Linked DNA regions of Aquitalea magnusonii. The protein of the gene in region 2 interacts with the protein of the main gene of each other region in a pairwise test. Links are inferred from orthologs where the notes say so. Each region holds a gene or a part of one and is shown on either strand. Other genes may lie near its edges.

What was found.
Region 1: the proteins of ftsB (region 2) and DLM_RS21095 interact in binary tests that used the Escherichia coli proteins (3 or more experiments, as listed by UniProt). The link is inferred for Aquitalea magnusonii from one-to-one orthologs.

What each region holds. Positions count from the first base shown.
Region 1 is NZ_AP018823.1:4,497,063-4,500,652, reverse strand. What follows is about bases 610-3,590. They hold DLM_RS21095 (cell division protein FtsQ/DivIB), read right to left. Parts: upstream 2,473-3,590; coding sequence 1,747-2,472; downstream 610-1,746. Other genes in these bases: murC (UDP-N-acetylmuramate--L-alanine ligase), read right to left, coding at 3,427-3,590; DLM_RS21090 (D-alanine--D-alanine ligase), read right to left, coding at 2,462-3,373; ftsA (cell division protein FtsA), read right to left, coding at 610-1,700. Outside these bases: cell division protein FtsZ, read right to left, coding at 1-393; more of ftsA, read right to left, coding at 489-609. UniProt on the Escherichia coli protein: Essential cell division protein. May link together the upstream cell division proteins, which are predominantly cytoplasmic, with the downstream cell division proteins, which are predominantly periplasmic. May control correct divisome assembly.
Region 2 is NZ_AP018823.1:3,086,149-3,089,788, reverse strand. What follows is about bases 645-3,640. They hold ftsB (cell division protein FtsB), read right to left. Parts: upstream 2,290-3,640; coding sequence 1,999-2,289; downstream 645-1,998. Other genes in these bases: eno (phosphopyruvate hydratase), read right to left, coding at 2,297-3,580; DLM_RS14700 (GGDEF domain-containing protein), read right to left, coding at 645-1,922. Also shown: DLM_RS14705 (RnfH family protein), read left to right, coding at 1-89; more of DLM_RS14700, read right to left, coding at 135-644. UniProt on the Escherichia coli protein: Essential cell division protein. May link together the upstream cell division proteins, which are predominantly cytoplasmic, with the downstream cell division proteins, which are predominantly periplasmic.

The sequences.
Region 1 (3,590 bases), 1.4 Mb from region 2 along the record:
CAGGATGCCCAGTTCCTTGGCCACTTCAGCCACCACCGGGGCAGCACCGGTACCGGTACCACCGCCCATGCCGGCAGTCACGAATACCATATTGGCACCACGCAGCGCGTCGGCAATGCGTTCGCGGTCTTCCAGTGCGGCGCTGCGGCCCACTTCCGGGTTGGCACCGGCGCCCAGACCACGGGTCAGGTTGTTGCCCAGTTGCAGCTTCTGCGGCGACTTGTTGCGCTGCAGGGATTGCGCGTCGGTATTGGCGCAGATGAATTCGACACCATGCACATGGCTGCTGATCATGTTGTCGATGGCATTGCAACCGCCGCCACCTACACCGATCACTTTGATCACAGCCGCGTTGGCGGTCTCTTGCATTACTTCAAAAACCATTCCGCTCATTTGCCTCTCCTCAAGTTTAAGATGAGCTTGCATTCCACTATTTACTGCTGCCCGAAAAACAAAAAACACAGCAGCGGCCACCTGGCCGCCATTGCTTAGAAATTACCGGCGAACCAGGCCTTCATGCGGCCAAACAACTGGCCCACACCCGCGCTTTCCACTTTGGGTCCGCTATGGGTCTGGATCTGGTCCTTGCCGTACAACAACAGGCCGACACCGGTCGAGAAACGTGGCGTCTTCACCACCTCGGCCAGGCCGCCTACATACTTGGGCACGCCCACGCGCACCGGCATGTGGAACACTTCTTCTGCCAGTTCCACCATGCCCGGCATCAGGCTGGCACCGCCGGTCAGCACGATGCCGGAGGACAGCAGGTCCTCGAAGCCGCTGCGGCGCAGTTCCTGCTGTACCAGCTGGAACAGTTCTTCCACCCGAGGCTCCACCACTTCGGCCAGCGTGGCGCGCGACATCTGACGCGGCCCGCGCTCGCCCACGCCCGGTACTTCGATCATCTGGCCTGGATCGGCCATGGTGACCAGCGCCACCGCGTGCTGGATCTTGATGTCTTCCGCTTCCTTGGTGGGGGTGCGCAGCGCCATGGCGATGTCGTTGGTGATCTGATCACCGGCAATCGGAATCACCGCGGTATGACGGATGGCGCCATTGGCATACACGGCGATGTCGGTGGTGCCGCCACCGATGTCGATCAGGCACACGCCCAGGTCTTTTTCGTCCTCCGACAGCACGGCAATGGCCGAGGCCATCGGTTGCAGCACCAGGTCGGATACTTCCAGCCCGCAACGACGCACGCATTTGGTGACGTTTTGCGCAGCAGACACCGCGCCGCTGACGATGTGTACCTTGGCTTCCAGACGCACGCCGCTCATGCCCAGCGGTTCGCGCACGCCTTCCTGGCCGTCAATGCTGTATTCCTGGGTGAGGATGTGCAGCACCTGATGGTCCGGCGGGATGGTGACGGCACGCGCGGTTTCAATCACGCGGTCGATATCCATCTGGGTGACTTCACGGTCCTTGATGGCCACCATGCCGTGCGAGTTGATGCTCTTGATGTGACTGCCAGCAATGCCGGCAAACACCTCGTGAATCTTGCAGTCGGCCATCAGTTCGGCCTCCTCCAGTGCGCGCTGGATGGCTTGCACGGTGGATTCGATATTCACCACCATGCCGCGCTTCAGACCACGTGACGGGGTCTGGCCCATGCCGATGATGTTGAGCTGGCCGTCATCCAGGACCTCCGCGACAATCGCCACGATCTTGGACGTACCAATGTCCAGGCCGACCAGCATGTTCTTGCTTTCCTTAGGTTTGCTCACCTGTCGCTCCAGCTAGGTATTACTTTTTCACTTGTGCCGGCGGCGCCTTGTAATCAGGCATCCGCACGGCAAATCCATTGGGGTAGCGCATGTCCACGTAATCGATGTGGTACGGCAGCGCTGCCAGCTTGTCTTTCCAGTACAGGGCGAATCGCTCCACCCGCAATTCCACGTCGCCACGCCCCAGATCCAGCTTGAGGTCGTTGTCCAGCCCTACCTGCCAGGCCCGACGTGGCGACAGCCAGATGTCCTTGGGCGCCAGTCCCGTCGGTTTCAGGCCCTGGCGCAAACGCGCCAGCATGGCTGTCATGTCTTTTTCCGCCCCTGCCGGGCCATGAAACACCGGCAGTTGCTGGTCGCTGGCGGCATCAAAGCGGTCGCCGTGGCTGTCCACCAGCCCGTTTTCGCCCCAGCGCGCCAGCGCCACGTGTTCTTCCACTGCAATTTCCAGCGCATCCGGCCAACGCCGGCGCACCTGGGCATCCCGCACCCAGGGCAGCTTGCCGAATGCCGCCCGCGTCTTGTCGATGTCCAGCGTGAAGAAAGTTCCGGTCAGCTCATGTTCGGCAATGAAGCGCAGCTGTTCCGGCGTCACTCTTTTCATCTGTCCCTGGATCTGGATTTTCTTCACCGGAAACACCGGTGCATGCGTCACCCAGAATCCACCTGCGTACAACAACATCAGCAGCGAGGCACCCAGCAGGAAATTGGCCAGGCCTTTGAGCAGCTGATGGTTATCCCACATGCACCATATCCAGCACGTTCAGACAGAGATCCTCATAGCTGATGCCTTGGGCGCGCGCCGCCATCGGCACCAGGCTGTGACTGGTCATGCCCGGATTGGTATTCACTTCCAGCAAATAGATGCCGCCCTCTTCATCCATCAGGAAATCCACCCGGCCCCAGCCCTGGCCACCCAATACCTGGAAGGCTTGCAGGCATAGTGCGCGGGCGCGCTGTTCCACTTCTGCGCTCAGGCCGGACGGGCAGCGGTATACCGTGTCGTCACGGAAATACTTGGCCTGGTAGTCGTAATACTCGGTGGCCGGTTCAATCTTGATGGTGGGATAGGCCTGGCCATCAATCACGGCACAGGTGTATTCGCCACCGCCGACAAAACGCTCGGCCAGCACCAGCGGGTCGTACTTGCGGGCTTCTTCAAACGCTGCTTTCAGTTCACCCGGCTGCTTGACCTTGGTCACGCCAATGCTGGAGCCTTCGGTCGCCGGCTTCACAAACAAGGGCAGGCCCAGCCGTGCTTCCACCGCGGCAAAATCGCTGTTCTCGTCCAGCAGTTCGAAGTCGGGAATCGGCAGGCCGGCACCGCGCCACAACAGCTTGGTACGCCATTTATCCATGCAGATGGCCGAAGCCATCACCCCACAGCCGGTATACGGAATGCCCAGGGTTTCCAGTGCGCCTTGCAAGGTGCCGTCTTCGCCAAACGGGCCGTGCAGGATGATGAACACGCGCTCGAAGCCTTCTTCTTTCAGCGCTGCCAGCGGCTTTTCCGCCGGGTCGAAGGCATGGGCGTCCACGCCGCGCGAACGCAAGGCATTCAATACGCCGTTACCGCTCATCAGCGAGATTTCACGCTCGGCGGAGCTGCCACCCATCATCACTGCCACTTTGCCGTACTGCTTCATTTCTCTTCCTTACTGGGAGGGCCTGTCCCCTCCCGCCAAAATTCGCCTGGCGCTTACAGCTTGCCGGCCACCAGTTTGCCCGGCACCGCACCGATGGAACCGGCACCCATGGTGATCACCACATCGCCATCGCGGGCGATGTCCATGATGGTGCGCGGCATGTCGGCAATCTGTTCGACAAACAGCGGCTCCACCTTGCCCGACACGCGCACCGCGC
Region 2 (3,640 bases):
TCTACCGGCCGCTACAGGCCGACCCCAAGGCGGTGCGCCGACAGCGTGCAGAGGCGGGCAAGGGCATGAGCAAGGGCGGCGAGGCATGAAAAAACCGGGGAATACCCCGGTTTTTTGTTAGCAGGCTTGCATCTTCAGATCATGCGTTGTGCTTCTGCGGAAACCACACGGTTTTTGCCACTGATCTTGGCCTGATACATGGCCTGGTCTGCGCGTTCGATGACTTCAATATCCTGTTCGCCCAGGTGCCACTTGGCGATGCCGGCACTGAAGGTGATCACCAGCCTGTCGTTATTGGCCAGGAAGAAGGTGCGGGTGAGCTCGCGCTGTAGACGCTGTACGGTGTCGATGGCCTCATCCACCGGGGTGTCCGGCATCAGGAGGACAAATTCTTCCCCGCCAAAACGGGCGACGATGTCTGCCGGGCGCAGATTGTGCTTGATCACGTCAACCAGGTATTTCAGTGCATCATCGCCTGTCAGGTGGCCGTAACGGTCGTTAAGCTGCTTGAAATTGTCGACATCGATCAGGGCCACGCTCAGGTCGCTGTTGGTGCGTTCGGCGCGGCTGATTTCGCGTTGGAAGTGTTCGGCCAGCCCACGGCGGTTGTACGCCCCGGTGAGCTGGTCTTCCTTGACCTTGGCACTGGCGGCCTCCAGCGCATTTTCCAGTTCGGAGATACGTTGCTCGGCAGCCACCACCTGTTCGCGCGCCGACAAGAGTTCGTCACGTGAGCGGGTCAGATCCAGCTGCATCAGCGAGGTATCTTCCATCAGGGCACCAATAATGCCGCCTAGCTCTTCCACATTACTGGTGTTTTTCAGTTTTTCACTGTGTTTGCTGATTTTGTTATGGAAGTCGTCGGTGCTGTCGGTCATTTGCGCCAGGCGCGAAATGAAGCGGTCCAGCAGGGTGCGCAGCGAACTGGTGGCTTCATCCAGGCTGCTTTTGAGCATGCCCTGCTTGCGGATGACTTCCTTGAGGCTGGTTTCCAGTTGGTAAACCTGCTGCATGGACAGCGGCTGGTGTGACAGGACTTCCTGCAGCGAGTGAACCTGGCCTACCAGATAGTCATCCGAGCGGTTGATCTCGGCCACATTGTCCAGCAACAGGCGCAGCAGATTGGTTAGTCCGGATACCAGACGGCCTTCCTGCTGGGTTTGCAGTTCCAGCTTGATCATGAAGCCGCGCAGCTTGGGCATGTAGACATTGAGGCTGGCGTCGTCGCTGACCTGTTCCAGTTCGCGGATCAGGGCCTCCAGGGAGTCAACCATGTCCGGCATGCTGATCAGGCGCGGTTCCAGGCCGTGCTTGAGGGCAAAAGCCAGCGTGCGTTGCCACAGTGGCCAGCTATTATCCTGGCCGGATGCCATGGGGGCGACAACGCCGGTGCTGGCCGGTGGCGCACTGTCTGTGATGTCTACCACTTCCCGCTGGCTGGCTGGCGCATTCCAGTTGCGCACCAGCGCACTAAGCTTGAGGTTTAGCTCTTCCGGCTGATTGCCGTAGTTGATCAGTACCCGCTCCAGTGCCGCCTGTTTGTGATGCTGCGGCAGATCCGGCAGGCGTAAATCCCAACTGCGGATCAGGTTCTGGATCAGGCTGCCCCAGGTTTGGGCCAGATTGGTTTCGGTGAGCGCCAAGCGGAGAAAATCGATGGCCAACTGGGGGAGTTGTTCCCAGCGGGATTCTTCTGTGGCCTGCTTGAGGCGCAACAGCAAGGATTTGCTCTGTGCCGATTCGGCAGGAATGGTTTCCAGCGCCCGTAACAGCTGGGTGCCCAGCTTGTTGTCTCGTTCGATGGGTGTTTGCGTGAGCTCGTGGTACACGCGCTCGAAATTTTCCGGTGTAGGCAGCAGCTTGCGCAGACTGAGCTGCTTAAGCGTTTCCCGTGCAACCTCTATCGGATTTTGTGTTGTCATTGACCAAACCCTGGAAGTTTTATAGCCAGCCATAGTTATTCTTAGTTCAGGAGGGCGAAGTTTTGGACTGGCTTAGTCAATGTTTTGTCGCGGTAGCCGGATCCAGTAATTGAAAAAATACCTCGCCGTTGCGGATCATACCAAGTTCGTTACGCGCTCTCTCTTCAATTGCGTCAGTTCCTTGCTTCAGATCACGTACTTCTGCATCCAGGGCCGCATTGCGGGCTATCAGCTTTTGCGTGACAGCCCGCTGTTCCTGCAATTGCTTGTCCAGCTGCCAGACCCTGAGCCAGCTCCCCTTGCCAAACCACAAGGGCCATTGCAAGGCGATCAGCAGGGTTACCAGAGTCAGGGTCAGCCAGCGCATGGTGAGCTTACTTCAGGTGGTAGAAGGCGGCACGGCCCGGGAACCAGGCTGCATCACCCAGTTCTTCTTCGATACGCAGCAGCTGGTTGTACTTGGCCATGCGGTCGGAGCGGGACAGGGAACCGGTCTTGATCTGCATGCAGTTGGTGGCAACGGCCAGATCGGCGATGGTGCTGTCTTCGGTTTCGCCGGAACGGTGGCTCATGACGCTGGTATAGCCGGAGCGCTTGGCCAGGTCAACTGCTTTCAGGGTTTCCGACAGGGTGCCGATCTGGTTGACCTTCACCAGCAGCGAATTGCAGATGCCGGCTTCGATGCCCTTGGCCAGGATTTTCGGGTTGGTGACAAATACATCATCGCCTACCAGTTGGATGCGCTTGCCCAGACGGTCGGTCAGGATCTTCCAGCCTTCCCAGTCGTGCTCGCTCATGCCATCTTCGATGGAGATGATCGGGTAGTTGTTGACCAGGGTTTCCAGGTAGTCGGCAAACTGTTCGGAAGTCAGTTGCAGGCCTTCAGCGGTCAGGTGGTACTTGCCATCCTTGTAGAACTCGGAAGAGGCGCAGTCCAGTGCCAGCATCACGTCCTGGCCTGGTACGTAACCGGCAGCGTCAATGGCTTCCAGAATCAGCTTGATGGCATCTTCGTGGCTGGCTAGGTTGGGGGCAAAGCCGCCTTCATCACCCACGGTGGTGGCGTAACCCTTGCTGTCACACAGTTTTTTCAGGTTGTGGAATACTTCGGCACCACAGCGCAGGGCTTCGCGGAAGGTTTGTGCGCCAACCGGCATGATCATGAATTCCTGGATGTCCAGGGTGTTGTTGGCGTGCGCACCACCGTTGATCACGTTCATCATCGGCAGCGGCAGGGCCATCGGGCCGGCACCACCCAGGTAGCGGTACAGCGGCAGGCCGGCGTCTTCCGCAGCGGCGCGGGCGACAGCCATGGAAACGGCCAGCATGGCATTGGCACCCAGGCGGGACTTGGTTTCGGTGCCGTCCAGCTCGATCAGGGTCTTGTCGATGAAGGCCTGGTCTGCGGCGTCGAGGCCGATGATGGCTTCGCAGATTTCGGTATTGATGTTTTCAACAGCCTTCAGCACGCCCTTGCCCAGGTAGCGGCTCTTGTCGCCGTCACGCAGTTCCAGTGCTTCCTTCTCGCCGGTGGAGGCACCGCTCGGTACGGCTGCGCGGCCCATCACGCCGGATTCCAGCAGTACATCGGCTTCAACAGTCGGATTACCACGGGAGTCGAGAATCTCGCGGGCTACTACGTCAATGATCGAACTCATACTTGTCCCCTTCAATTGCTTGCTTGGTTAACCGTATCACTGCCGGCCAGCCTGCTGGCT